3 regions of the Lentzea sp. NBC_00516 genome follow, and region 1 is predicted to be linked to each of the others. Evidence: riboswitches for the same ligand, from Rfam matches in the RefSeq annotation. Region 1 holds a riboswitch; each other region holds the start of a gene.
What was found. Region 1 has a riboswitch for glycine ahead of gcvP (aminomethyl-transferring glycine dehydrogenase). Riboswitches for the same ligand answer to the same signal wherever they lie in the genome.
Positions count from the first base shown of each region.

Region 2: another riboswitch for glycine. It lies ahead of gcvT (glycine cleavage system aminomethyltransferase GcvT); the one in region 1 lies ahead of gcvP (aminomethyl-transferring glycine dehydrogenase).
Region 3: another riboswitch for glycine. It lies ahead of gcvH (glycine cleavage system protein GcvH); the one in region 1 lies ahead of gcvP (aminomethyl-transferring glycine dehydrogenase).

Region 1 is NZ_CP107840.1:9,494,783-9,504,383, forward strand. Features, by position in the region: gene OG205_RS44245 (ATP-binding protein) at 4-675, shown strand; gene OG205_RS44250 (STAS domain-containing protein) at 685-1,044, opposite strand; gene OG205_RS44255 (ANTAR domain-containing protein) at 1,197-1,865, opposite strand; gene OG205_RS44260 (hypothetical protein) at 2,119-2,334, shown strand; gene OG205_RS44265 (CDP-alcohol phosphatidyltransferase family protein) at 2,457-3,038, shown strand; gene gcvH (glycine cleavage system protein GcvH) at 3,081-3,464, shown strand; gene garA (glycogen accumulation regulator GarA) at 3,578-4,027, shown strand; gene OG205_RS44280 (MerR family transcriptional regulator) at 4,061-4,615, shown strand; gene OG205_RS44285 (bifunctional nuclease family protein) at 4,766-5,239, shown strand; gene OG205_RS44290 (MerR family transcriptional regulator) at 5,569-6,135, shown strand; gene OG205_RS44295 (Clp protease N-terminal domain-containing protein) at 6,253-7,224, shown strand; glycine riboswitch at 7,281-7,376, shown strand; glycine riboswitch at 7,380-7,475, shown strand; gene gcvP (aminomethyl-transferring glycine dehydrogenase) at 7,525-9,601, shown strand, end outside.
Region 2 is NZ_CP107840.1:9,125,890-9,135,490, reverse strand. Features, by position in the region: gene OG205_RS42455 (S9 family peptidase) at 1-1,002, opposite strand, end outside; gene OG205_RS42450 (DUF1295 domain-containing protein) at 1,409-2,179, opposite strand; gene OG205_RS42445 (cyclopropane-fatty-acyl-phospholipid synthase family protein) at 2,176-3,402, opposite strand; gene OG205_RS42440 (COG4315 family predicted lipoprotein) at 3,563-4,234, shown strand; gene glyA (serine hydroxymethyltransferase) at 4,401-5,666, opposite strand; gene gcvT (glycine cleavage system aminomethyltransferase GcvT) at 5,680-6,774, opposite strand; glycine riboswitch at 6,874-6,961, opposite strand; glycine riboswitch at 6,963-7,053, opposite strand; gene OG205_RS42425 (DUF3817 domain-containing protein) at 7,099-7,401, opposite strand; gene OG205_RS42420 (hypothetical protein) at 7,416-7,796, opposite strand; gene OG205_RS42415 (transcriptional regulator) at 7,890-8,381, opposite strand; gene OG205_RS42410 (hypothetical protein) at 8,546-8,725, opposite strand; gene OG205_RS42405 (CaiB/BaiF CoA transferase family protein) at 9,063-9,601, opposite strand, start outside.
Region 3 is NZ_CP107840.1:8,216,705-8,226,305, forward strand. Features, by position in the region: gene OG205_RS38080 (MFS transporter) at 42-1,490, shown strand; gene OG205_RS38085 (TetR/AcrR family transcriptional regulator) at 1,501-2,181, shown strand; gene ald (alanine dehydrogenase) at 2,236-3,348, opposite strand; glycine riboswitch at 3,574-3,666, shown strand; gene gcvH (glycine cleavage system protein GcvH) at 3,730-4,113, shown strand; gene OG205_RS38100 (L-serine ammonia-lyase) at 4,142-5,506, shown strand; gene OG205_RS38105 (hypothetical protein) at 5,493-6,119, opposite strand; gene OG205_RS38110 (hypothetical protein) at 6,159-6,752, opposite strand; gene OG205_RS38115 (winged helix-turn-helix transcriptional regulator) at 6,757-7,110, opposite strand; gene OG205_RS38120 (TROVE domain-containing protein) at 7,187-8,776, opposite strand; gene OG205_RS38125 (TVP38/TMEM64 family protein) at 9,264-9,601, opposite strand, start outside.

The DNA.
Region 1 (9,601 bases):
GCTGTGCTTGTGCACGAGGACTTCCTTGCCCTCAGATTCCCGGCAGACGCGCACGAGGTGGCGCCTGTACGGCACCAACTTCGCCAATGGCTGCAGGGCAGCGGCTTCGGCGAGGACGAGGCGAGCGACCTCGTTCTCGCGGTCAGTGAAGCGGTCAACAACTCCGTGGAACACGCCTACCCCGGCCTGGCGGACGGCACCATCGAGGTGCGTGCCCGCGTCGACGCGGACGGCACGGCGCGCGTCGACGTTGCCGACCACGGCCAGTGGCGCATACCGCCTCCCGCGCTGACCACGCGGGGCCGGGGACTTCTGCTCATGCGGGAAAGCGTGGACGAGGTCGAGATAGATCGCAGGGCGAGCGGCACGACCGTGCGCCTGCGTCGAGCTCGTTCGCCCGCACTGCCCGTGGCCCGGGCCGCGACTGAATGCGACGTCCAGGTCCACGAGACCTCCTCCGGCGTAGTAGCGGTGGTGCGCGGAAACGTGCCGGCCGAGGCAGGCCCGTCGCTGCGCCGCACGCTGACCACGGCGGCACGCGGCGGCACCGTGCCGCTGACCGTCGACCTGAGCGGGCTCGGCGTCGAGAAGAGCGGAGTGGAACAGGCCCTTCGCGCGGTCGCCGAGGCGCTCGGAGCGGCGGGCAACCGGCTCACCGTCCGCAGCACCGGCTGAGCGGACGGGTTACCCCAGGGCCGAGTCGACGGAGTCGTGCAGGCTGAAGACCTCGCCCAGTCCGGTGGCCTCCAAGGGGCGCGTCACCGCTCGTGCGGTCGCCACCACTTTGAGAGCGGCGTTCTCTCGCTGGGCCAGGCGGGCGGCCTCGACGAGCACCGCCAGACCGGCGGAGCCGAGGAACGTCACGCCAGTCATGTCCACCACGAAGGTGCCGCCGTCGCCGATGCCGTTGACCAGGGCGTCGCGCAGCGTGGGCGCGGACACCATGTCGACCTCGCCGGACACGGCGAGGACCGTGGCACCGGGCGCCGGCTGCCTCACCGACAGCGCGATGGTCTGCTCCGCACGCGGGTCCTGCACAGTCACCGATGTACTCCCTCTCGCGATACAGAAACAAGGGGAGCCGCCAATGCAGCGGCTCCTGTGCGGCTGCTGGCTCAACCGCTGCGGACACCACCGTACGGGAGTGACCGCTCGACAGGACAGATCGACCTAGCCATACCCAGACAATGGTCGGTTCAAACGCGCAGTGCCTCCCAAAGTCGTCGCGCCACGTCGAACGCGGCGGCCGGCGGTTCGACCGCCTCCTCCGCGCTGTCCTCCAGCGTCCCGCCCACGACCAGCACCAACGCGGTGGCCACGTCCCGCAGCTTCACGTTGGCGCGCTGGCTCGCCCGCACCAGCAGTTCGAACGCCTCGCCGGGCGCGCTCGGCCGCGCCCCCATCACCAGACCTTTCGCCTGCTCGATGTAGCGGCGGTGCTGGACCATCCGCACCATCTGGTCGGCGCGCATCACCTCGCCCGCGCAGAACTCGACCACCGCCGCCGCGGTCGCGATGAGCGGTTCGATCTCCTCGATGGCCTTCAGATCCGCGACCTGGGGCGCGTGCGAGAGGTACACCGTGAGCACCACCGGCCCGCTGTCCCCCCAGCTGCCCGGCACCGCGACGACGTGCATGCCGCCGACCTCGCCGGACACCTGCCGTTCGTCGCGCGAGGCCTCGACGAGCGGTCCCGCGCCGCTGGTCAGCTGCTCGGCGTCCAGTTCCACGGCGACCCCGTGGGCCCTGATCAACTTGCCGTCCGGCCACACGCTCAGGCCCGCGCCCTCGCAGCCGTCCAGCTGCGAGCACAGGTGGTCCATCACTCGCGAAATGAGTTCCGCACCGAATTTCACCTGGTTCACGCGCTGAGATTAGGCCCGGCCGATGAACTGGACGAGCCGTGCGGTCATCGTCGTACGACGAACGGTTGCGCAGGCAAGGACCCGGTCTTCCGTTCCGCTTCGGGCCCGAACAGCTCGGCGCGCGGTTCGATCCAGTTAACGCTTAGGACCCAAACAGGACACGTGTTCTGAACCACAGTCCGACAGAATTCGTTTCCAGGGATAACGCCGGAGCCCCGGTGCGCGACATCCCTGATGTCACGGAGGGACTGAAATGAGAACCGCCATGGAAACCCAGCCGATGCAGGACGCGGACTGCGATTCCGCTCTGCCGACCACGCCGTGCAGCGTGGTGTGGAGCCGGGGTCACGCCTACGTGCTCGAGGGTTTCCGCGCTCGCTGGGTGGGCCGCGACGACCGGGGCCGCCCGCACGCCATCACCGGTGCCGAGATGCAGCGCCGAGGATGGACGTTCACCCGGACAGCCTGAGATTTACCTGCTGGAAACGAACACAGTGAGATCGCACATCGGGCACCACCCGCAACCAGTCGCACCGCGTGCCGTGACGCCATCCGGCAGCCCTTGCGCAGTCACTCGTTTAGAGTGCGGGTGTGCGTGATCCGGCTGATCGCCTGCTGACGATTCCGAACCTGCTCAGCGTGTTGCGGCTGGCCGGTGTTCCGCTCTTCCTCTACCTGTTGCTGGGACCCCGCGAAGACGGCTGGGCGATCCTCGTCCTCGTCTTCGCGGGCTTCTCCGACTGGCTGGACGGCAAGCTCGCGCGCTGGCTCAACCAGATGAGCAACCTCGGCGCGCTGCTCGATCCCGCCGCCGACCGCCTCTACGTGTTCTGCACGCTGCTGGCGTTCGTGATCAGGGACATCGTGCCGCTCTGGGTCGCCCTCGTGCTCGTGGGGCGAGAGATCGTCGTCGGCATCTGCCTGCTGATCCTGCGGCAACGGGGCTGGGGCCCGTTCGAGGTGACGTACCTGGGCAAGGCCGCCACCTTCAACCTGCTGTACGCCTTCCCCCTGCTGCTGCTCGCGCAGGGCGACTCGGCGTGGGCGCAGGCAGCCCAGCCGCTCGCCTACGCGTTCACGGTGTGGGGCGGTGCCCTCTACCTGTGGTCGGCGCTGCTGTACGTCTACCAGTTCTTCCTGGCCCTGCGGGGTACACCTCGCACGGTCGCGTGAAAAGATCACCCCATACAGGTTCAGCACGAGGAGCGCAGTCAGTTGATTCCCGAGGAGCTTCGTTACACCGAGGAGCACGAGTGGATCGCCACCCGCGGCGAGAACACAGTGCGCGTCGGCATCACCGACTACGCCCAGGAACAGCTCGGTGACGTCGTCTTCGTCCAGCTGCCCGAGGTCGGCCACACCGTGGCGGCCGGCGACACGTTCGGCGAGGTCGAGTCCACCAAGAGCGTGTCCGACCTCTACTCGCCGCTCGACGGCGAGGTCGTCGCCATCAACGACGCGTTGGTCCAGACGCCGGACTCCGTCAACACCGATCCGTACGGCGAGGGCTGGATGGTCGAGATCAGGCTGAACGACCCCGAGGCGCTGGAAGGCCTGCTGGACGCGGACGCTTACAAGGCGTTGGTGGAGAAGGAGTGACGTCGATCTTTCGCCGGATCTTCGGCCGGAAGGGGAGCCGCGCTGAAGGCGGTGACCCCAACGCGATAGGTTTTACCGGAAGTGACGGATCCAGCAGCAGGAGGAGAGCTCAGGTGAGCACGAACGACGGCCCAGGCGTTCCGCCGGAGCAGTCCCCGGAGCGGACCTCCGTCTTCCGGGCGGACTTCCTCCAGGAGATGGAAGGCACCCCCGCCCCGGAGCCGGCTGTTGCCGGTGTTGACGCCCTTCCCGCCGGTTCCGCGCTGCTCGTGGTGAAGCGCGGCCCGAACGCCGGTTCCCGGTTCTTGCTGGACCGTGACACGACGAGTGCGGGGCGCCACCCCGACAGCGACATCTTCCTGGACGACGTGACGGTCTCGCGCCGCCACGCCGAGTTCCGCCGGGAAAGCGGTGAGTTCGTCGTCATCGACGTGGGCAGCCTCAACGGCACCTACGTCAACCGTGAGCCGGTCGACCAGGCCGTCCTCGCGAACGGCGACGAGGTTCAGATCGGCAAGTTCCGCCTCGTCTTCCTGACGGGTCCTGGCTCCGCGGGAGCCTGACGCGTGACGGCCGGGCGGCCACAACGCGGGGGCTTGAGCATCGGGGCTGTGCTCGCACAGCTTCGTCCCGAGTTCCCCGACGTCACCATCTCCAAGATCCGCTTCCTGGAAGCGGAGGGGCTGGTCCGCCCGGCACGCACCGCCTCCGGCTACCGCCAGTTCGCCGTGGCGGACGTCGAGAGGTTGCGGTTCGTGCTGTCCGCACAACGGGACAGGTACCTGCCGCTCAAAGTGATCCGCGAGCAGCTCGACTCCGTCCCCGAGGACGCCACGTCGCTGTCGCGGTTCGATCTGCTGTCCCAGACCGGTTTCACCGCCGAGCAGCTGTCCCAGCTCGAACGCGACGGTCTGCTGCGCCCCGGCCCCGGCGGCCGGTTCACCACCGAGGACATCACCGCGCTCCGCACGATCCGGACGATGACCGGGCTCGGCGTCGAGCGCGAGCACCTGCGCGCGGTCCGCGCGGCAGCGGACCACGAGGTGGTCGTGCTGAAATCTTTCTCAGATCCCGAGACGGTTCGGGAATTGGCTGACCTGTTCACCTCGTTGCACACGTTGTTGGTGAGAGCGGGCTTGCGGCAGTCCTGATCTACCGGACAGGGGTGCAGTGTTGATCACTATCTGCCCGCAACGATTGAGCACACGGCCCGCTTGGCGGGTAGCGTCGGACATGTACGCCGGGGGATGCTCGGGTGTGAACCGGGTCGTCCTCGAACGAACAGAGGGAGGCGAGGCCCGATGAGCGAAATGCGCGTCGTCGGCGTGCGGGTGGAGCTGCCCCAGAACCAGCCGATCCTTCTTCTGCGTGAAACCGAGGGCGAGCGGTACCTGCCGATCTGGATCGGCTCCGTCGAGGCCACGGCGATCGCGTTGGAGCAGCAGGGCGTTCGTCCTGCCCGTCCGCTCACCCACGACCTCCTCAAGGACGTCATCGGGGCGCTCGGGCGCAACCTCGAACAGGTCCGGATCACCGACCTGCAGGAGGGCACCTTCTTCGCCGAGCTCGTGTTCGACGGTGACGTGCGGGTGTCCGCGCGGCCGTCCGACTCGGTGGCTCTGGCGTTGCGGGTCGGCGTGCCGATCCACGCGGAGGAGTCCGTGCTGGCCGAGGCGGGCCTCATCATCCCGGACGAGCAGGAGGACGAGGTGGAGAAGTTCCGCGAGTTCCTCGACTCCGTCTCTCCTGAAGACTTCCGCGGAGCGGACACATAGGCACAGCAGAGGTGCCGACACCTGAGTTTTCCGGGTGTCGCACTCCGTCTTGTATGGGCCGTGAGTCAGTTCGTTTGGATGTCCCTCGAACGGACTACTTACGGTCGTTTTATTCGCTAAACGATCACTAAACGTCACCTGAACGTCCCAGTTCGGGTGACGGTATGACTCTCCACTTGAGGTTGAGGGTCGCAACTCCCCGCGCGTCGCGTTGACCAGCCCTCGGACCGGTCTTACCGTCGAACTCGAGTGGATGTCGCTGGTTCGCGTGAGCTGACGTAGCGGCTTGACGGTCATGAGTTTCGTGGCCGTTCCGAGGGGAGGCAGGCGTGGTCGAGGAAGCGCCCTTGCGGGCCGAATCCGGGCTGCAGGGTGAACTGTTCCCGGACTCCTCGCTGCCGGACGAGCTCGTCGGTTACCGAGGACCCGCGGCATGTCAGATCGCGGGGATCACGTACCGGCAGCTCGACTACTGGGCAAGGACCGGGCTGGTCGCGCCGACGATAAGGATGGCGCACGGCTCCGGGAGTCAGAGGCTGTACTCCTTCAAGGACATCCTGGTGCTCAAGGTCGTGAAGCGGCTGCTGGACACCGGTGTCTCCTTGCAGAACATCAGGGTCGCTGTCGATCACCTGCGGCGCCGCGGCGTGCAGGACCTGGCGCGCATCACGCTGTTCTCCGACGGCACCACCGTCTACGAGTGCACCTCGCCGGAAGAGGTCGTCGATCTGCTGCAGGGCGGTCAGGGCGTGTTCGGCATCGCGGTCAGCGGTGCGATGCGCGAGATCTCCGGCACGATCCACGAGTTCCCGGCCGAACGCGCGGACGGCGTCGAGATCGCTCCGATGACCGAGGACGAGCTGACCCGCCGGCGTCGCGAGCGCGCCACCGGCTGACCGGCCCCGACTGATCGGCACTGTGATCGATCAGCACTGTGAACGTGGCCGACTGGCGCCGTGGGATGGCCGGTCGGCAGCAGCGATCAGACCCTGCCGGTCCCTAGCGTTGCCTGCATGACGATCACCCCCTCCTATCAGGTCGTGAAGGTGCTGGAAGTGGCGGCGAAGCGCGCGCTCCGGCTGGAGTTCGGCTTCCTCGGCACCGAGAACCTGCTGATCTCGCTGATCGACACCATCGGACCCGGCCGCAAGCTCGGCGTGAAGTCGTTGCGGGCCCAGGCGATGGCGCGGGGACCCGAGCACTGGGCCGACGACGACGGTGGCGTCGTTCCCGAGGCTCATCCGGACGTCACGGCGTTGGTGAACGTCGCCTGCGACCGCCTTGTCATCGAGACCGTGCCGCCCGTCAGCCGTGCGCTGGAGGAGTGTCTGCTCTCGGCGTTCGCCCGGGCCGGTGACGGCGTGCTGACCACCACCCACCTCTCGCTGGCGTTGCTGGAGCAGGGTTCCGGCCGTGCCGCCGACCTGTTCGTGCTGCGCGGAGTGGACGTCGGCGCGACGGCCGCCGCTGTGCGAGCGGACGCCGCGCGAACCCACGCGGAGATCGAGGAAGCGCCCGCCGTGCGGTTGCTGCGCAAAGCGGGAGCGTTGGAAGGGGAGTCCGGCGGCGGGTACGTGCGCTGGCTGATGCGCTGGATCGCCCGCGGTCAGGGGCTGGGCGGGCCGGTGCTGACCGTCGTGCGCAACGAGGCCGGACGGCTGGCCGTGGCCGCGAGGCGAGAGGTGTCGTCTCGCGATCTGGTGGAGGCGGTGCTGACGGTCGACCGCCAGTTGAAGGTGGCGGGCAGGAAGCTGAAGCCGGAGCTCGAGTCGGGCGGGGCGGCGGCGTTGCGCGAGGCAGGGATCGACCCGGCCGCGCTGCCCGTCAGCGGCGGCAAGGTGGAGCGTGCGATGGAACGGGCGAAGCTCGTCGCTGCCCGGCGCGGAGACGCGGTCGTGGGCACCACGCACCTGCTCGTGGCGCTGCGCGACGACCCGGCGGACCCCGTCGCGGGGGCGCTCGCCGGTCTTGGCACTGAGATGTAGGTCGCGTCCCTGGGGACTAGCGGGGCTGCCTGCGGGTATTCTTCTCGGGTAGTCGCCGAACTCTGGCGGGAGAGACCGGGTTTCGAGCCCGGCGCCGAAGGAGCAAGTCCCTCCCCGGGAACCTCTCAGGCATCCAGGACCGCCGAGCGAGACGCCTCTGGAAAGTGGATCTCTAGGGATCCCGCCGACGGTGAAAGCCCATCCTGACAGGTGGGTGAACCTCTCAGGCGCCCTTCGGGGTACGGACAGAGCGGGGAGGGCACCAGGACACGTGTGCCCGCAGCCCCCCGGAGGCGTTTGATGACGCAGGACCGCATTCCGCTCGCAGCTCTCGAGCACGGCACCCCGTTCGCCGACCGCCACGTCGGTCCGCGCCCCGCCGAACTCGCGCGCATCCTCGACGTCATCGGCGTCGGGTCGCTCGAGGAGCTCGCGCAGCACGCGGTGCCTTCGTCCATCCACGAGCGCGACCTCGTGCTGGACCTGCCCGCCCCGGCCACCGAGACCGAGGCGCTCGCGGAGCTGCGTGAGCTCGCGTCGCAGAACCGCCCGATGACGCAGATGATCGGCCTCGGCTACTACGACACCGTGACGCCGGGCGTGATCCTGCGCAACGTGCTCGAGTCGCCCGCCTGGTACACCGCGTACACGCCGTACCAGCCGGAGATCTCGCAGGGCCGTCTCGAGGCGCTGCTGAACTTCCAGACCATGGTCGGCGACCTGACCGGCCTGCCGGTCGCGAACGCGTCCATGCTGGACGAGTCGACCGCCGCCGCCGAGGCGATGACCCTGGTGCGCCGCGCGGGCAAGTCCAAGTCGAACAAGTTCGTCATCGACGCCGACACGCTGCCGCAGACGCTGGCCGTCATCGAGACGCGCGCCGAGCCGCTGGGCATCGAGATCGTCGTCGCCGACCTGTCGCAGGGCATCGAGGGCCTCGGCCTGGGCGGCGACTTCTACGGCGTGCTGCTGTCCTACCCCGGCGCTTCCGGCGTCGTGCGCGACCAGGCCGCGTTGATCGAGGAGATCCACGCCGCCGGCGCGCAGGCAGTCGTCGTCGCCGACCTGCTGGCGCTGACGCTGCTGCGCGCGCCGGGCGAGATCGGCGCGGACGTCGTCGTCGGCACCACGCAGCGCTTCGGCGTGCCGATCGGCTTCGGCGGCCCGCACGCCGGGTACATGGCCGTCCGGTCCGGTCTGGAGCGTCAGCTGCCCGGCCGTCTCGTCGGTGTCTCCGTCGACTCCGACGGCTCGCTGGCCTACCGGCTCGCGCTGCAGACGCGCGAGCAGCACATCCGCCGTGAGAAGGCCACGTCGAACATCTGCACCGCGCAGGTGCTGCTGGCCGTGATCGCGTCCATGTACGCCGTCTACCACGGTCCCGAGGGCCTGCGTTCGATCGCGACCCGAGTGCACCGCCTGGCCACCGTGCTCGCCACGGGCCTGTGCGAGGCCGGACTCGACGTCGTGCACGGCGAGTTCTTCGACACCGTCCAGGTCCGCGTCGAGGGCCAGGCCGCCGCTGTCGTCGAGAAGGCCCGCGAGGCCGGCATCAACCTGCGCAAGGTCGACGACGACGTCGTGGCAATCGCTTGCGACGAGAAGACCACGCGCGCGCACATCGTCGCCGTGTGGGAGGCCTTCGGTGTCACCGGGTCCGATGTGGACGCGATCGACGCCGACACCGCCGACGGCATCCCGGGCGACCTGCGCCGCACCTCGGACTACCTGACCCACCCGGTCTTCCACGCGCACCGCTCCGAGACCGCGCTGCTGCGCTACCTGCGCGCGTTGTCCGACAAGGACGTCGCGCTGGACCGCAGCATGATCCCGCTCGGTTCCTGCACGATGAAGCTGAACGCCACCGCGGAGATGGAGTCCATCACGTGGCCGGAGTTCTCGACGCTGCACCCGTTCGCGCCGGTCGAGGACGCCAAGGGTCTGCTGAAGATCGTGTCCGACCTGGAGGAGTGGCTCGCCGAGGTCACCGGCTACGACGCGGTGTCGTTGCAGCCCAACGCCGGTTCCCAGGGTGAGTTCGCCGGTCTGCTGGCGATCCGCGCCTACCACCGCGCGAACGGCAACGCCGACCGCGACGTCTGCCTGATCCCGTCGTCCGCGCACGGCACCAACGCCGCGTCCGCCGTCATGGCCGGCATGCGCGTCGTCGTCGTGAAGTGCGACGACAAGGGCAACATCGACATGGGCCACCTGCGCACGACGGTCGCCGAGCACGCCGACGACCTCGCCGCGATCATGATCACCTACCCGTCGACCCACGGCGTGTACGAGGACACCGTCCGCGAGGTCTGCGGCCTGGTCCACGACGCGGGCGGCCAGGTGTACGTCGACGGCGCGAACCTCAACGCGTTGATCG
Region 2 (9,601 bases), 370 kb from region 1:
GTACTCGTCGCCCTCTTCCACGATCCGCACGAGGCGGCCGTCCGGCGTCCAGGCAGGAGCGCCGTCGGTGACCTCGAGCCACGTCGGGTCGGTCTCGGCCGCGAGCTCGGTGACGGCGCCGGTCTCGGGGGCCAGCGTGTAGATCTTGCGGGTGCGCTGGTCGCGGGTCTGCGTGGTGATCAGCGGGGCGCCGCCGGACGACCAGTGCACGTCGTTGAGGTAGTCGAAGTCGAGCAGGACCGGCACGAAGGTGCTGTCCAGCGACACGACGTGCAGCGACACCGCCGCGTTGGTCGTGCCCGCCGCCGGGTAGGCGATCTCGGTGGCCGCGGTGGCGGGGTTCGCCGGGTCGGCGATGTACCAGCGCTGCACCTCGGCGTTGTTCACGCGCGCGACGATGAGGCGGTCACCGTTCGGCTCCCACCAGTAACCGCGGTAGCGCGACATCTCCTCGGCCGCGATGAACTCGGCCAGGCCGAACGTCACGTCCTCGCCGTCCGGCTCGGCGACGGCGTAGTCCTCGCCAGAGGACAGCTCGACCACCCGCAGAGTGCCGTGCGTGACGTACGCCACGCGCCGGCCCGTCGGGTCAACACGCGGGTCGATGACGCCACCGCGCGTCGGCAGCTCACGGACGGCGCCGTCCGTCAGGTCGGCCACGAACAGACGCCCGGACAGCGCGAACGAGGCCACCGAGGCGTCCCGGGAGAGGGCGTAGCCGACGATGCCCGCGCCGGACTCACGCGTGCGCTCGCGGCGTGCCTTCTCCTCCGCGGGCAGGTCCTCCGGATCGGACAGCAGCGTCGCCGGGTCGGCGAGCAGCCGTTCGACGCCGGTGGTCGTGTTCAGCTCCCAGAGCCCGTTCGCACGGCTTGTGGCCGTGGCCGGGCGCAGGAAGAAGACACGTCCGCCGTCCGCCGACACCGCGAAGGTCCTCGGTGCGCCGACGGTGAACCGCTGGGTGCGCGCCTGTTGGCGCGGGAAGGAGATGTCATTGCCCACCCACCAACACTAACCCGCGCACGCGTGCCGCACGGGGGCTGTGACGTGCACTGCCTGGCGCGATACAGACCGGGAGGGGGTTGTGAGCGCCGCGGCTGGGCGTGCGCTGCGGCCTCCTGTCCGCGCCGCAGTGGTGCGGGTTACGGGCGGACGGTGCGAGGCACGGACGGGTGACGGCTGCGGATCAACGGCGCGGGGCGTGGGCAGTGGGTGGCGGGTGCGGTCAGCGGCGCGGGTCGCGGGTCGACGAAGCAAGCCAACGGCACGCCACACACGAGTCGCGTGCGCCGCGAGCCAACGGCGGGCGGCAGGCGCCGTTGCGGAACGCAGCGGCGAGCCTGACGCCGACCGCGCCGAGCGAAATGTCTCGCCCCAGCACGGACGGACGCCGCGCCCGGTCTGCCGCCTAACCCACCTTGCTCTTGGGAGGCAACGGAAAGAAGCCGCTGGTGCGTCGCACGTACTCGGCGTAGCCGGGGCGGCGCGACACGATGTCCTTCTCCAGCAACGGTTTGCCGCTGCCCTTCGCGAGCAGCCACGTCATGATCACCGGGCCGATGATCGTGAGCGCGGCGAGCCACGAGTGCAGTGCGAAGAGGTACAGGCCCCACCACACGACCGAGTCGCCGAAGTAGTTCGGATGCCTTGTGTAGCGCCACAATCCGCGGTCCATCACAGCGCCCTTGTTCGCCGGGTCCGCACGGAACCGGGAGAGCTGCCAGTCACCTACGGCCTCGAAGACGAAGCCGACCGTCCACACGCCAGTGCCCACCCAATCTAGCACTCCGAAAGGGGCCGAAAGGTGCTGTGCGGCCTGGACAGGCAGCGACACGATCCACATGAGCACGGCCTGGAGCAGGTAGACGCGGTACATCCGCAGGCGCGGGTTTCCCTTGGCACGCCTCAAGATGTCCTGGTAGCGCGGGTCTTCGTCCTTGCCGCGGTTGCGGGAGTGGATGTGCACGCCCAGGCGTACGCCCCACACCACGGTGAGCGCGGTGACCACCCACTGCCGAGTTGGTTCGCCCTCCGCGAACAGGAGCGTGATCACCGCGATCACGGCGAATCCCGGGCCCCACACGGAGTCGATCAGGTCGTAGCGTTTGCGGGAGTCCGCGTACAGGAACAGGCCGCTGAGCAACAGCAAGACCACGACGAAGCTGATCAGGAAGCTCATCGGGCCACCAGCTCACGACGTACGCGCGGCATGCCGCTGCGGCCGTTCTCGCTCCTGTGCACCGCGAGGATCTGATCCACGCCCATCCTGCCCTCCTCGAACGTCAGCGCGGCGCCCGCGAGGTACAGCCGCCAGACCCGCGCCTGTCCTTCGCCGACCAGGGCGACGACCTCGTCCCACCGCTCTTCGAGCGTTTGCGCCCATGCCCGCACGGTCCAAACGTAGTGCTCGCGCAACGCGTGCACGTCACGGATCTCCAGGCCGGCGCCTTCGAGGAAGCCGGTGGTGGCACTGACCGGGCGCATGTGCATGTCCGGCGCGACGTACGACTCGATGAACGCTCCGCCGCCGGGCGCGTTGTGGCCGCGCGACATCTGCTGCAGCAGCAGGCGTCCCTCTGGCTTGAGCAACCGGTGCAGCGTCGAGGCGTACTCGGGGTAGTTGCTCTCGCCGACGTGCTCGCCCATCTCGATCGTGGAGATCGCGTCGAACGGTTCGCCGCTCACCTCGCGGTAGTCCTGCAACCGCACCTCGACGCGACCGGCCAGCCCCTCGGCCTCGATGCGTCCGAGGATGTGCGCGCGTTGCTGGGCGGAGATCGTCACGCCGGTCGCGTGCACGCCGTAGTGCTTCGCGGCGTGGATGATCATCGAACCCCATCCGCAGCCGACGTCGAGCAGGCGCATGCCCGGCCTCAGGTCGAGCTTGCGGCACACGAGGTCCAGCTTGTTGTGCTGCGCCTGCGCGACCGACTCGTCCTCGGACGTGAAGTACGCACACGAGTAGGCCATGCTCGGATCGAGCACGAGCCGGTAGAAGTCGTTGCTCAGATCGTAGTGATGCGAAATGGCGTCACGGTCGCGGCTCTTCGTGTGCAGCGCGCCCCGCAGCCGCGCCTCCTCCTTCGGCGCGTCCGGGTTCGGCCCCAGCACTTTCAGTCGCAATGCGAGTTTCGCGACCTCCGAGAGCCGGGGCCGCCGGGTCACTCCCCGCCGCACGAGCCCCCAGATCTGCGAGAGACCGGTCGCGAGATCGCCCTCGACGTCGAGCTCACCGCTCACGTACGCGCGGGCGAGTCCCAGCTCGTTCGGACTCCAGACGAGCCTGCGCAACGCGTCGCGGGAGCGGATCACGAGCACCGTGCCGTCCTGCGGCCCGGCCGCACTTCCGTCCCAGGCTCGAAATCCGATTGGCAACGGCGCGCCCAGCACCCTTTCGGCCATTCCCGCCAGCTGACCAGCGACGACCACCCTGCACCTCCTGCGTGACCTGGCTCCGCCAGACGTTCGAGACAGGACGAGGTTCGGTTCGTTTCTGAACCGAGACGCAACCCCGGCCGTATGGCCTGGATAGAGCGAACGGATGGACGAGGAGGACATGAGTGTGATCCGACGTAACCGCATTGCCATCGGGCTCGCCGCGGGACTGGCAGTTGTGCTGGGTCTGGGTGTCTGGAGCGCCACTGGCAGTGGCACGAACTCCAAGCCGGTGGCACAAACCGAAACCGATCTGGGCGTCCTCGGTGACTACGGCGACGTGGGTCAGCCCCCGGTACTCCAGGAGCCCGCACAGGCCCCCGAAGCCCCAGTTCAGCAGCAGGCCCCGGAAGTTCCGGCAGCGCAGCCCCCTGCGGCGCAGCCCCCCGCAGCAGCACCGGTCAGCACGTTGAGGCTGGTCGGCAAGAGCGTGGACAAGATGGGCCAGGTCGTCCAGGACGGCGATGGCCGCACCCTTTACCGCTTCGACAAGGACGTCCCGAAGCCTGAAGGCAAGTCCAACTGCAACGACCAGTGCGCCGTGACGTGGCCGCCGCTCTTCGCGGACACGATCCCGCAGCTGGAAGGCGTCGACTCGAAGCTGGTCTCGCTGATCACCCGCGCTGACGGCAAGAAGCAGGTCGCCATCGACGGCTGGGCCCTCTACACGTATTCGAAGGACCCGGCGCCGGGCAAGTGGGCCGGCCAGGGCATCGGCGGCACGTGGTACGTGATCCAGCCCAACGGAAAGCGCAACGTCGAGTGCCTCCCGCCTGGTGTGACGGCTCCGGCTGCGTAACCCCACCGCATCCCGTTAGGACGGTCCATCTGAGACACACAACACCCTGACACGGTGAAACCCCGGCCCTGGGGAAGGGGCCGGGGTTCCCGTCGTTTCGCTCCAGGGTCACCAAAGCCGAAGGGGCGCCACCGAATCTCCGGTGGCGCCCCTTCGGCTTTGGTGATCAGAGCGTGGAGTACAGCGGGTGCTTCGCCGCCAGAACCTCAACGCGCGCACGCAGTTCGTCGATCGCCGCGCCCGGCTTGAGGGCCTCCGCGATCACGTCGGCGACCTCGATGAAGTCCACCTCGCCGAACCCGCGGGTGGCCAGTGCCGGCGTACCGATCCGCAGACCGGACGTCACCATCGGCGGACGCGGGTCGTTCGGAACGGCGTTGCGGTTGACCGTGATGCCGATCTGGTGCAGCACGTCCTCGGCCTGCTTGCCGTCCAGCTCGGAGTCGACCAGGTCGACGAGGACCAGGTGCACGTCGGTGCCCCCGGTCAGCACCTTCACTCCGGCCGCGGCGACGTCCGCCTGCGACAGCCGCTCGGCCAGGATCCGCGAACCCTCGAGCGTGCGACGCTGACGGTCGGCGAACTCCGGCGAGGCGGCGTGCTTGAACGCCACGGCCTTCGCCGCGATGACGTGCTCCAGCGGACCGCCCTGCTGGCCGGGGAACACCGCCGAGTTGATCTTCTTCGCGATGTCGGCGTCGTTCGACAGGATCACGCCGCCACGGGGACCGCCGAGGGTCTTGTGGGTCGTGGTCGTCGTGACGTGCGCGTGCGGCACGGGCGACGGGTGCAGGTCGGCGGCGACGAGGCCGGCGAAGTGCGCCATGTCGACCATCAGGTAGGCGTCGACCGAGTCCGCGATGCGGCGGAACTCGGCGAAGTCCAGCTGGCGCGGGTACGCGGACCAGCCGGCGACGATCAGCTTCGGGCGGTGCTCGGTCGCCAGGCGCTCGACCTCGGCCATGTCGACGCGGCCGTCGGAGTCCGCGACGTGGTACGGCACGACGTTGTAGAGCTTGCCGGAGAAGTTGATGCGCATGCCGTGCGTCAGGTGACCGCCGTGCGCGAGGTCCAGGCCCAGGATCGTGTCGCCGGGCTGGAGCAACGCGAACATCGCGGCCGCGTTGGCCTGCGCGCCCGAGTGCGGCTGGACGTTCGCGAAGCCCGCGCCGAAGAGCGACTTGATGCGCTCGATGGCGAGACGCTCGACGACGTCCACGTGCTCGCAGCCGCCGTAGTAGCGACGACCGGGGTAGCCCTCGGCGTACTTGTTGGTCAGCACCGAACCCTGCGCCTGCAACACCGACACGGGCGTGAAGTTCTCCGAGGCGATCATCTCGAGAGTGCCCTGCTGGCGCGCCAACTCGGCCGCAACGGCTTCGGCGACCTCGGGGTCGTACTCCGCGAGGGAAGCGTTGAACTGGTCGGACATCTGGAGAATCTCCCTACTTGGCGCGCTTGTAGAACGGAAGTGCGACGACCTCGACCGGCTGCTTCTTGCCGCGGACGTCGACCAGCAGTGAGGTGCCGGGCTCGGCACTGGCCCGCGACACGTAGGCCATGGCGACGGAGTAGCCGAGGGTCGGGGACAACGCGCCCGACGTCACCTCGCCCACGACCTCGTCGCCGTTGAGCACCGCGTAACCGTGGCGCGGGGCGCGGCGCTCGGGGGTCTTCAGTCCGACCAGGACCGAGTCCACCCCGGACTCGGCGACCTTGGCCAGCGCGTCGCGGCCGACGAAGTCGCCGGGCTTGTCGAGCTTCACGACCCGGCCCAGATTCGCGTTGTACGGCGTCAGCGACGTCGTGAGTTCGTTGCCGTACAAGGGCATTCCGGCTTCGAGACGCAACGTGTCGCGGCAGCCGAGACCGCACGGCTTGAGTTCGTGCGCCTCGCCGGTGGACAGCAGCGCGGCCCAGACGGCCGGCGCGTCGGCGGGAGCGACGAAGAGCTCGAAGCCCTCCTCACCCGTGTAACCCGTGCGCGCGAGCAACGCGTCGACCCCGGCCACGGTGGAAGGGTACGAGGCGTAGTACTTGACTGACGCCAGATCCGTCTCGGTCAGGCCGGACAGGATCTCGACCGACTTCGGGCCCTGGATCGCGATCAACGCGTAGTCGGTCGACCTGTCGGTGACGACGGTGTCGAAACCGGCGGCGCGCTCGACGAGGGCCTCGGCGACGACAAGAGCGTTGGAGGCGTTCGCGACGACCATGAACTCCTGGTCGCCCAGGCGGTACACGATCAGGTCGTCGAGCACGCCGCCGTCGGCCTGGGTGATCATCGTGTAGCGGGCCTTGCCGACGGCCAGCGCGGAGATGTGGCCGACCAGCGCGTAGTCGAGGGCCTCGCCCGCCTGCGGTCCGGTCAGGACGATCTCACCCATGTGCGTGAGGTCGAACAGGCCCGCGGTGGTGCGCACCGCGTGGTGCTCGGCGAGCTCGGACGAGTAGCGCAGCGGCATCCGCCAGCCCGCGAAGTCGGTGAACATCGCGCCGAGCTGCTCGTGCTCGGCGTTCAGAGGCGTGAGGCGGGACATCAGAACGCTCCTCCAGGGTGCGCCGAAGAGCCGGACGCGGCCGGCTGAGGCATCAGAAGAATGACACGGTCCATCGGAGACTCCTCACTAGAGCGAGCCTCCCCCTCTGTCATGAGCCTGAGAGCTTCACCACCGAAGTGGCTTGCACCGTGGGCGAGGCTGCCGAGCAGCCTGCTTTCCAGAGTTGCCTTCGTCGCGCGGTACCTGTGCCTGAGAGATTCCGGGGAGGGATTGCTCCTTCGGCGCCCCTGCTGGAGGGGTCTCTTCCGCGCGACATCGACGGCCGTGTTCAGTTGGTAGCCCCAGACGCTAGCAGGCCAAACGTCACAGCGGCACGCCCTGCGCCGTCTTCTCGACCACCTTGCGCTCCGCCCAGAACGACAGGAACGGGACCGTGCCGGCGAGCAGCACCAGCAGGGTGCCCTTGATCGACCAGCGCAGCTTGAGCGCCAGGTCGACGGAAATCACCAGGTAGATGGCGTAGAGGAAGCCGTGGATCGGGCCGACGACCTTCATCGCGCCGCCCATGTCCGCGGCGTACTTGAGCACCATGGCCACGACCAGGAGCAGAAGGAAGACTCCGACCACGTAAGCCATGACCCTGAACCGGGTCAACGCACCCTTCATCTGCCCGCCTTCGCTCAACGACCGTCCCGCGCGTTGAGGTTCGCGAGCATGCGGTTGTAGGCCGCGAGCTCCGCGTCTTCTTCGTCGTCGAAGTGCTCGACAGGCGCGGGTTTGACGGCGTCAACGGTAGCCATCGGCTTCGGGACGGCCGCAACCGGCTCGGGTGCGAGATCCGCGTCACGGTTCTGGCGCGCCAAACGACGGAACCGCCACACCATGAAGAGGGGGAAGAGGCCGAAGAGCGGCCACTGGAGCACGTACCCGAGGTTCTGGAACGTGCCGCTGGCGGACTCGAAGCGCTGCCACTGCCACCAGGCGAGTCCGCAACAGGCGACCAACGCCGCCAGACAGGCGAACGCGATCAGCAACCGTTGGGGAGTAAGGAGGCCGCGCACGACCTCCACACTACTTGGGTGAGGCCTCCGCACCGGAGGCCGCCCGTGAGGGGTGCATGGATGTGGGGCTGCCGCCTCCGACAGCCCGGTCCACTACGCCACGCCGTCTCGGCGCTGCCTCTGCAGACGAGCAACGCACCAGGCCGCGGCGGAGCCACGACGAAGGTGCTGGAGAACCGTCATCGGTCCCAGGCGCCTCCCGAGATCGGCAGGAGACAGGCCGGCCGCGCGGTAGTCGAGCGCGCGCTGGTCCAACGGGCTGATGCCCGCGTCCCACCACTGCTCGGCTTCGGCGACGTCGCCCACCAGCTGCCAGTAGCTCGCCGCGGCGGCGAGCAGTGCCTCGGGTGCCTCCGGCGCCCGCTTGCGCATCGCGGCCACGTAGGCCGGATCCGCCGAGTCGACCTTGACCAAGCCACGCGACCCACTCCTGCCTCCCCGCTGCACGGGGATGCCTGGCGCCGAGGGGGGAGCCTCCGCGAGCCACGCGTTCTTGATCCGGTTCACCTCCTGCATCTCTGCGTCGTCAGACCGTTCAGCCGCCCACTGCTGCAACAGCTCGTGGACCCCGGAGTCCTCGACCATATGTGCCTCCTCGTCGGTCGGGGATCGGCCATTGCAGCGGAAGGTATTCGGTAGGTCTGACAATCGCCAGACCCTGAATCCCCAGAACACCCGTTACCAGTGCGTGATTGGCCTCATTCCACCCATCCGGCTCAACGCAGACGGCCGAGGATCACCGAACGTCACTAGTTGAGAGGGGTGGCCGTGCCGAAGAGGCTCCTGACGAAGGTGATGATCGACTCCGCGCCGTCCCGCAGCCAGCCGAGAGCCGTCTGGACCGCCGAAGCGGACTCTTCTGGCCGGGTGATCAGGAGGAACAGCACCAGCGCGACGCCCGCCAGCACTAGCACCTTCTTGAGGTTCACAGGTACCTCTCCGTCCGTGTGGTTCACCGGTCAGGCGGCGGACCGCCCGTGTCACCCGTCATGGTCCCTCATTCACCCTTGCGATGAACAACGACCACGCCCAACTCGTCCCAGGATCCACCAGCGACGCACGCCTGCACGACGGCCAACGTCACCCGAATGGCGGCTAAAGACAGGCCTCAACAGCGCCGATGTCCTGGGCACGAGGTGAACACGGGCTCCCTCGCATCCCACAGCTTGGAAGAGAGACTGTTGCACCGGGGCTCACCCGGATGCCGAACTCACCCCATCACGCACCGTCACGCCTTCGTGGCGCTATTAATGCGCACCCGAGCATTCATCCAATTACTCCAGACCGCCGCAGTTCCATAATTCGGCCGTCCGCCACACCCATGTCGGCAAGCACTTCCCCGGTGTTCACCCCGACGGGAACCGGGGCCGTCGGAACCGCCGCGGGAGTGCGGTCGAACCGGGGCGCCGGCGCCGGGTGCGGAGCACCGGCCACGTCGACGAACGCGGCACGCGCCTCGTTGTACGGATGCCGTGCCGCTTCGGCGGGGGTCAGCACCGGAGCCAGGCAGGCGTCCGTGTCCCGCGCGAGGTCCGCCCACTCGTCCCGCGACCGGGTCTTCACCGCAGCCGCGATGCGTTCCCGCAGCTCAGGCCAGTTCGCCGGGTCGTTGCGCGAGGGCGCGTCCTCCAGGCCCAGCACGCGCACCAGGTCGGCGTAGAACCTCTCCTCCAGTGCGCCCACCGCCACGTACTGCCCGTCGGCGGCCTCGTAGACGTCGTAGAACGGCACTCCACCGTCGAGCATGTTCTCGCCGCGCCCGCCCGACCACATGCCCGCTGACCGCATCCCGTGCAGGAACGTGG
Region 3 (9,601 bases), 1.3 Mb from region 1:
GTACGCTGTAAGTTCCTCGTACACCGTAAGGGGGAGGAACGATGACTTCGACGACCGAGAAGGTCGGGGTGCACCCGCACCCCCAGCGCTGGGCCGTGCTCGGCGTGCTCTGCCTGTCCGTGATGGTCGTGGTGCTGGACAACACCGTTCTCAACGTGGCGATCCCGTCGATCTCGACGGGCTTGGACGCGAGCACCGCCGACATCCAGTGGATGATCAACGCCTACTCGCTGGCACTGGCGGGCCTGCTGCTCACGACCGGATCGCTGAGCGACAGGTTCGGCCGCAAGCGGGCACTTCTGTCCGGTCTCGCGCTGTTCGGCATCGGCAGCGCGGTCGCCGCCTACGCGAGTTCGTCCGAGGCGTTGATCGCGGCCCGCGGCTTCATGGGGATCGGCGCAGCGGTGCTGATGCCCGGCACGCTCGCCGTGCTGATGCAGTTGTTCGACGACAAGGAACGCCCGAAGGCCATCGGCATCTGGGCCGCTGTAACGAGTCTCGGCTTCGCGGCGGGGCCGGTGATCGGTGGCGCGCTGATCAAGCACTTCTGGTGGGGCTCGGTGTTCCTGATCAACGTGCCGGTGGCGATCCTCGCGATCGCGGCCGTCGCGATGCTCGTGCCGGAGTCCAAGGACCCGACCGTGCGCAAACCGGACGTGCTCGGCTCGGTCCTGTCGATCATCGGCATGGTGTCGATCGTGTACGCGGTGATCGAGGTGCCGGAGCACGGGTTCGGCTCGGCCGAGTTCGGCGTCCCGGTGGCGATCGGGCTCATCACCATGACCGGATTCGCTTTGTGGGAAAGGCACACCGCCGATCCGATGCTCGATCTCGGGTTCTTCAAGAACCGCCGCTTCACCGGCGCGGTGGCGTCCGGCGTGCTCGCGGCGTTCGGCATGGCGGGCTCGCTCTTCCTGCTGACGCAACACCTTCAGGGCGTGCTCGGCTACAGCCCGCTGGAGGCCGGCGTGCGCGTGGCGCCGATGGCGATCGCGTTGCTCGTCACCAGCAACACCCTGGGACAGCTCGTGATGAGGCTCGGCGCTGGCCGGGCGATGCTGCTCGGCATGACGATCGTCGCGGGCGGCGTGGCGTTGCTGTCGATCGGCACGACCTACCCGCCGACGCTGGCCGGTCTGATCCTCATCGGCGTCGGAGTCGGTGTGTCCCAACCGGTCGCGGTCAACGCGCTGATGGGCTCGATCCCGCCGGAACGCGCCGGCATCGCGTCCGGGCTGTCCGGCACGCTGACGGAGCTGGGCTCGTCGTTCGGCATCGCCGTGCTCGGCGCATTGCTGTCGGCACGGTTCGTGGCGTCGTTGCCGGACGGCGTTCCGGGGCGGTCGCTGAGTGAGGCCTTGCACAGCGGTGCGGACATCACGGTCGTGCGCGAGGCGTTCTCGAACGGCATGAGCGTGAGCCTTGTGATCGGTGCGATCGCCGTGTTCCTGGGAGGTGTTGTGGCCAGCGTTTTGCTGCGGCGTGCATAGGATCGTCGGTGTGGACAGCGTGTGGTTCAGCAAGCCTCGGCCCAGCAGCGGTCAGCCTCTCGGCCTGAGCCGGGAGACGATCGTTCGCAAGGCCATGCAGATGCTGGACGAGCACGGCCTGCAGAAGCTGTCCATGCGCAAGCTCGCGGCGGAACTGGGCGCGGCCCCCATGTCGCTGTACTGGCACGTGCCGACGAAGGACGCGTTGATCGAACTCTGCCTCGACGAGGTCTACGGCGAGTTCCCCCTGCCGGGGCCCGACGACGACTGGGAGACCGCGGTCCGCGGGATGATGCACGCGTTGCGTCATCTCGCGCACAAGCATCCGTGGTGGGTGCGCGGCATCGGCGAGTTCAACAGCATCGGCCCCAAGGCCGTGGCGATGTCCGACTCGATGTTCGAGCCCATGCTGCGGTCCGGTCTGTCGTTGCCCGCCGCTGCGCAGTCGGTCTCGACGGTGTCGAGCTACGTCGTCGGGTACTCGATCGCCGAGGTCAACTTCATCGCCCGCGGCGGGATGGACTCCCCGCCGCCGGACCTCACGAAGATCGCCGACCTGTACCGGGAGAAGCACCCCAACTACGTCAGGATGCTGGACGAGCAGGAGATCTGGTCGCTGGAAGGGCAGTTCGAGTTCGGGCTCGACTGCGTGATCGACGGCATCAAGGCGCGCGTCGCCGCACTCAGATAGGCGAAACCCCCGCAGCGATTCACGCGTGCGGGGGCCTCATTCATTCAGTTGGTCTTAGACGACGGTCTCCAGCGGCGTGTGCACGAGGCCGGTCGCCTCGGCCACCGGGCCGTTGGTCAGCAGTCCCGCGTGGACGTTGAGACCCAGGGCGAGCGAACGGTCGTCCTTGAGCGCCTTCTCCCAGCCCTTGTCGGCCAGCGCGACCGCGTACGGCAGCGTGACGTTGGTCAGCGCGTAGGTCGAGGTGCGCGGGACGGCACCCGGCATGTTCGCGACGCAGTAGAACACCGAGTTGTGGACCTCGTAGGTCGGCTCGGCGTGCGTGGTCGCGCGGGAGTCCTCGAAGCAACCGCCCTGGTCGATGGCGATGTCGACGAGCACCGAACCCGGCTTCATGTCCGCGACGAGCGCGTTCGAGACGAGCTTCGGGGCGGCGGCACCGGGGACGAGCACGGCGCCGATGACCAGGTCGGCCTCGCGGACGGCCTGCTCGATGGCGAACGAGTTCGAGGCGAGCGTGCGCAGGCGGCCCTGGAACTGGGCGTCGATCTGGCGCAGGCGGTCCACGTTGGTGTCGAGGATCTGCACGTCCGCGCCCATGCCGACGGCGATGGTGGCGGCGTTGACGCCGGCCACGCCGCCGCCGATCACGACCACGCGGGCCGGGGCGACACCGGGGACGCCGCCGGGCAGCACGCCACGGCCACCGGAGGGCTTCATCAGCGAGTAGGCGCCGACCTGCGGGGCCAGGCGGCCCGCGACCTCGGACATCGGGGCGAGCAGCGGCAGCGAGCGGTTCGGCAGCTGCACGGTCTCGTACGCGATGGCCGTGGTGCCGGACGCCAGCAGCGCCTCGGTCAGCGGCCGGTCGGCGGCGAGGTGCAGGTACGTGAAGAGGGTCTGACCGGCGCGGAGACGGGGGTACTCCTCGGCGATCGGCTCCTTGACCTTGAGAACCAGGTCACCTTCCGCCCACACGTCGTCGGCGGTCGGGAGGATCTTGGCGCCCGCGGCGAGGTACTCCTCGTCCGTGATCGCGGAACCGAGACCGGCACCCTGCTCGACGTACACGTCGTGGCCGCGGCTGGTCAGTTCGTGCGCACCGGCAGGCGTGAGAGCGACGCGGTACTCGTGGTTCTTGATCTCGCGAGGAACTGCGATCCGCACGATGACTCCTCCGTTCGGTGGGCCGACATCTCATAATGTGGGCCAGTCGGAAGGTCATGTCACTGTGCGGATCGCACTATCCGGTAACCCTCTGGTTGTTCATCTAGGACAGAGCGACCTGAGCCTCGTTCGCGTTCCGCTCGACCGTCCCGCGTTGACACTCGGCGGGGGCCGCACATAGCGTTCGCGCCGAGAACTGAACACCGGCCGCGGCGTGCAAGCGTCAGAACCCGAGTGGGAGAGACCTCGACGAACCGGTCGGGGCGCCGAAGGGGCAAGCTCCCGCACACTCTCAGGCAGCAAGACCGCTCGGGGTAGGCAACTCTGCACGGCGGAGGGGGCGCAAGTTTCCTGACCCGTCACAGCCAGAGGAGTCGCGCCGTGGAGTTCCCCGAGAACCTGCTCTACACCGCCGAGCACGAGTGGGTCGACTGGACGCCGGGCACCCAGGACCCGCTGACCTGCGGAATCACCGAGTACGCCGCTGATGCGCTCGGTGACATCGTCTTCGTCCAGCTGCCAGAGGTCGGTGCCAAGGTCGTCACCAACGCGGTCTGCGGCGAGCTGGAGTCCACCAAGTCCGTCAGCGACCTGTTCTCGCCCGTCACCGGTGAGGTGATCGAGGTCAACAGCGCCGTCGTGGACGACCCGGCGATCGTGAACAACGACCCGTACGGCGCCGGCTGGCTGTTCAAGGTCCGCGTCGAGTCGGCCGAGAACCTCCTCACCTCGGCGAAGTACGCCGAGCTCACCACGTCTGACTGACCGCTCCACCACCACGAGGGACTGATCAGTGGCGATCAGCGTTTTCGACCTGTTCTCCGTCGGCATCGGACCGTCCAGTTCACACACGGTCGGCCCGATGCGCGCGGCCGCGATGTTCGTCGAGAAGCTCGGCGCACGTGTGTCCGAAGTGGACCGCGTGCACGTCGAGTTGTTCGGCTCACTTGGTGCGACCGGCCACGGCCACGGCAGCCCGAAAGCCGTGTTCCTGGGCCTGGAAGGCAACCATCCGGAAGAAGTCGATCCCACCGTCGCGGCCGCCCGCGTCGAGGAGATCGTCTCCGGCAAACGACTCAAGCTCGGCGGCGCGCACGAGATCGACTTCGTGCACGACCGCGACCTCGTCATGCACCGCCGCAAGTCACTCCCGTTGCACCCCAACGGGATGAGCTTCGAGGCGTTCACGGACGGCAAGTCGGTCGAGCACGCCGTCTACTACTCGATCGGCGGCGGGTTCGTCGTCGACGAGAACGCGTCGGGCACCGACCGGATCAAGCTCGACTCGACGCCGTTGGCCCACCCGTTCCTGACCGGCGACCAACTCCTCGCGCGCTGCCGCGAGACCGGTCTGTCGATCAGCGAGATCATGATGGCCAACGAGCTGTCGTGGCGCACCGAAGCCGAGGTCCGGCAAGGACTTCTGCACATCTGGCACGTCATGCAGGAGTGCGTCGAACGCGGCTGCAACGAGCACGGCGTCCTGCCCGGCGGCCTGAAGGTCCGCCGCCGCGCCGCCGAGATGCGCAAGACGCTGGAGAAGGAGCACTTCGTCACCGACCCGCTGCGGGTCATGGACTGGGTGACGCTCTTCGCGTTGGCGGTCAACGAGGAGAACGCGGCGGGCGGCCGTGTCGTCACCGCGCCGACCAACGGCGCGGCCGGCATCGTCCCGGCGGTCCTGCACTACTACACGAAGTTCGTGCCGGGAGCCTCCGACGACGGCGTGGTCAGGTTCCTGCTGACGGCGGGCGCCATCGGCGTGCTGTTCAAGGAGAACGCGTCGATCTCCGGTGCCGAGGTCGGCTGCCAGGGCGAGGTCGGCTCGGCCTGCTCGATGGCCGCCGGCGGCCTCGCCGAGGTGCTCGGCGGCACCCCCGAACAGGTCGAGAACGCCGCCGAGATCGCGATGGAGCACAACCTCGGCCTGACGTGCGACCCGATCGGCGGCCTGGTGCAGATTCCGTGCATCGAACGCAACGCCGTCGCGTCCATCAAGGCCATCACGGCTGTGCGCATGGCTTTGCGCGGCGACGGCTCGCACTTCGTGTCGCTCGACAAGGTCATCAAGACCATGCGGGACACCGGTAAGGACATGTCGGTGAAGTACAAGGAGACAGCTCGCGGCGGACTCGCCGTGAACGTCATCGAGTGCTGAAGTCGCCTACAAGCCAACGGAGATGCTCCAACGCGCTCTGCGCGACCTCACTGTTCACTTCGGACAGACGGTCGCGCAGGGCGGGGCGGAGCAGCCATTCCTGCATCTGCTCGCCGGACGTGGGGTCTTCCCAGTACAACCAGTTGCCGAAGCGGCCGTTGTCGTAGTAGACGTCGAACGACCAACCCTTGGCGAGGTGCACGACGACCTCATCGGGCAGGCTGTCGACGAGGCGCAGCCACGGAGTCAGATCCTCGTCCAGGTGAGCGGCGGACTGGATCAACCCGTCCAGGTTCGGCCAGCGCTCCTCGTCGGCGACCGCGCGCATGATCGCCCCGGTGAACTGCTCACGCAGCGCGGTGCGCTCGTCTTCCGGCCAGCTGAGGCTCTTCGCTCGCGTCATCCCGAAGGTGAGCCCGGCGTCCGGAGCTTCCTCCTGCAACCTGATCATCCTGTGCGCGAGTCGCCGCCAGGCAGCCTGGTACTCGTTCTCGTCGAAGCAGGACGAGGGATGAATGGCGAACCTCCGCAGGACCTCCTCCGGAACCAGTTCGGGATCCCCGTCGAGCAGCATCAGATCTGCCTCGGTCAGGACGCGTCCACAACACTTCACGCACTCAGCCTAAATAGCTGCGGCAAGCGAAATAGAGCGTCATTCGAGCGCGTCGATCTGCATCACCGCGTACTGCGCGACCTCGTTGTCCATTGCGGACAGACGGTCGCGCAGTGCAGGGGTGAGCAGCCAGCTCCGGATCGGCGCAGCCGGTTCGTCCCAGCGCAACCAGCCGCCGTCGCACGGGGTGCCGCCGGACAGGAAGTCGTACGACCACTTGTGAGCGAGCTCCGCGACGGCTGTTTCGGGCAGGCCGTCGACAATGCGCAGCCACGGCGTCAGGTCCTCGTCCATCTGCGCGGCGGCCTGGACCAGCTCGCTCAGCTCCGGGCTGTCCGCCGAGCCGACGATGATCTCGGTGAGCCTCGCTCGCAACGCGGCGCGTTCGGCTTCCGGCCACGCGGGCAGGTTGGCCCACGTCAGACCCTGGGTGAGCCGGCTGTCCGGGTCGCGTTCCAGCAGATCGAGCACCCTGGGCGCGAGCCGTCGCCAGGCGAGCTCGTACTCGTCCGGCTCGAAGTGGTCCTCGACCTCCCAGGCGAACTGCCACACGACGGTGTCGGGCACCAACTTGGGATCGCCGTCGAGCAGCTCCAGCTCGGCGCGGGTCCAGCAGAGTCCGCAGCCCTTCACGTGCTCAGCGGGAGTCGTACGCGGCCTGCGCGGCCAGCACCTCGGGCATGCGGCCCTCCAGCAGGTGGATCAGCGACAGCAGCCGCTCGGCCGTCTCGCGGCCCAGCGGCGTGAGGCTGTAGTCGACGCGCGGCGGGTTCGTGTTCTGGGCTTCCCGGTGCACCAGACCGTCGCGCTCCAGCGCCTGCAACGTCTGGGACAGCATCTTCTCGCTGACCCCGTCGACGCGGCGGCGCAGCTCGTTGAAGCGCAGCTGCCCGTCGATGAGTGCGGTCAGCGTCAGGCTGCCCCACCTGCCGGTGATGTGCTCCAGCGTGGGACGCGACGGGCACGCTTTCGCGAACACGTTGTAGTCCATAGCGGCATCATACCTGGTCAAAACGCTAACTGATAGTAAGTGTGAGAGCTCTCCGCGTCAGGAGAGCTCTCACACCTCAGAACGGCCAGGTGGCGTTCTGACCTGCTTCGAGCAAGGGGATCGCCCTGAAGGTCGCGTCCGTCAGGCCACCGAATTCGTGGCGACGAGCCGTGCCGGTGGCGTACGCGGCGTTCCGGTAGCCACCGAGGTTGAACCCGTAGATCGGCACGTGCCGCGGCACGACGTCCGAGACGCCCTGCCCGTAGTACCCGGACATCGTCTGCATGTCCGAGATGATGAACACGCGGTCGTGAGTCCGGTAGGTGCGCTTGAGCGATCCGACGATGTCGGTGCCGTGCCCGACCTCACCGATCCGCTTGAGGAACCGGTCGACCTCGCGGATCACCGAAGCGCCCCGCCCGACGTCGTGCCGGAACGTGCCGTCCGCGAACCCGACGACGTCGACCTGCTCGCCCTTCGCGCCCAGCGCGACGCCGAACACCGCCGCGGCCTTGGCCGGGGTGACCTTCGAACGAGCCGAGATCGTGCCGCCGGTCATCGACGCCGAGGTGTCGACGAGGATCAGCGACCGGCCCGGCAGTGCGGGCAGGTTGCTCAAAGACGCCTGCAGCGCCTGGTCCAGGGCGTGGCCCCAGCGCAGGCTCGGCGCCGCCTCGTACGCGGACAGGAAGCGGAACGGGAACTGCCGCGAGCGCGCGACCTGGCCGGGGTCGGCCAGACGTGCCGCGACAGCCGCCGCGGCCTCGTCGGACATGCCGGCCTCGTCGAAGTTCCTGAGGTTCCTCAAAAGAGCCATGTAGCCCATCGACGGCGCGAGCGCCTCCCACACCTCACGAGTCAGCGGTCCCTGCAGCCAGCCGGCCACGGACTCCCACGTCATGCCCGCCTGACGCAGCACGTCGACCGCGTCGGGGCGCTGGAACAGCGAACGGCGCTGCTCGACCGGCCACGCCATCAGCTCACGCCGTGCCGCGATCACGCGCAGCTCGGCGGGAACGTCCGCCTCCGCGGAACGGCGGCGGTCCAGCACGTACTGGAAGAGCGCGCCCTGCCACGGAGCGGCGGGCGAGGGGTGGGCGAGGTTCAGCACGTCGGCCATCCGGAAGCCACGGGCGTCGCTGTCCCACTTGAGGACCGCGCGCTCGTTGTAGAGGCGCCCGACGGCGTCGGCGATGCCGCGCTTGATCGGCTTCGGCACGCGCCGGCCGTTCGTGCCGGTCCAGTAGGCCAGGAGTTCGCCCGGCTCGTCGGCGCGCTGCAGCACGGAGTCCACGACGGCGCGGTTGGTGATGCCCTCGCCGGTCTCGGAGACGAGCCGTGCCAGCACGAACTCGGCCGCGCCCACGAGCGACGCCGTGCGCATGTTCGCCTCGCCGCGCAGCCACGCGAGCAGGCGCGCGGTCCACTCGGGATCCGCCAGGGAGGTCTCGTGGACCAGCTGGGCGAAGCGGTTGTCGCGCTGACCGCCGGACTCGTAGAAGGTGTCCTCGCCGCCCATGTTGGACACGGCGAGCAGGAACAGCTCGGACTTCGCGTCACGGGCGTAGCCGTCGCCACCCTCGTAGGTGCGGCCGGTCGGTTCCGGCGCCGTGGCGACCGGGCTGGTGCCCGCCGGACGTGCGCGGAAGATGTTGAACTTCGCCATCGGCTCTTCCCCCTCGGAAAAGACAAAGGGGAGCCCACAAACCTCACACGTGTCCGAGATCAAAGTCGCGGAAGGTACGTTGCTGCTCTGCCAGTTGAGCTACAGCCGGTTTCCCGTCTGGCGGGACTCGAACCCGCAACCCGCCCATTAACAGTGGAAGTAACCCTCTGCTTCGCACCGGACACGTGTGAAGTTGTGCGCTCCCGAGATCAAACGCGCCTGCGGTCGATTTTCAACCTGAATGAAGTAACCGCCGGCTTCGCACCGGGTGCGATTTCTATACAACCACATCGCGCCAGCGATTTAATTCCGGCGGATGTGGAGTTGTGGACGCCCGAGATCAAATCGCGGAGGGTGACGTGCCCACCGAGGTGAGCGAGACCGGCCGAAACCGGCCTCAGGAGTTGAACCTGAGTAATCACCGGAAGTAACCCTCCGCTGCGCACCGGGCGCACACTCATACAACCACGCCGCGCAAAGGGTTTTCCTAAGGCGCCGCCTTCACGAGCCGGCGCAGCAGGTAGAAGAGGCCGACCGTCAGCAGGAATCCGACAGCGCTGATCATCACGATCTGCTCGACCGTGCCGGCCTTCGATCCCGCGAACACGTAGGCGGCGCAAATGGGGATGGTGCCGACGAGGGTGAACGACATGAACTGGCGGAACGACACCCTGGACACCCCCGCGGACACCGACACCGTCTCCGCCATCATCGGAATTCCGCGCGCCACTCCGAAGAACCAGGGACCGAACTGACGGCCCCATCGCCGCATTTCGGTCAGTTCCTCGATGGTCACCACCCGGCGCACCAGCCACGGGCCCGCGA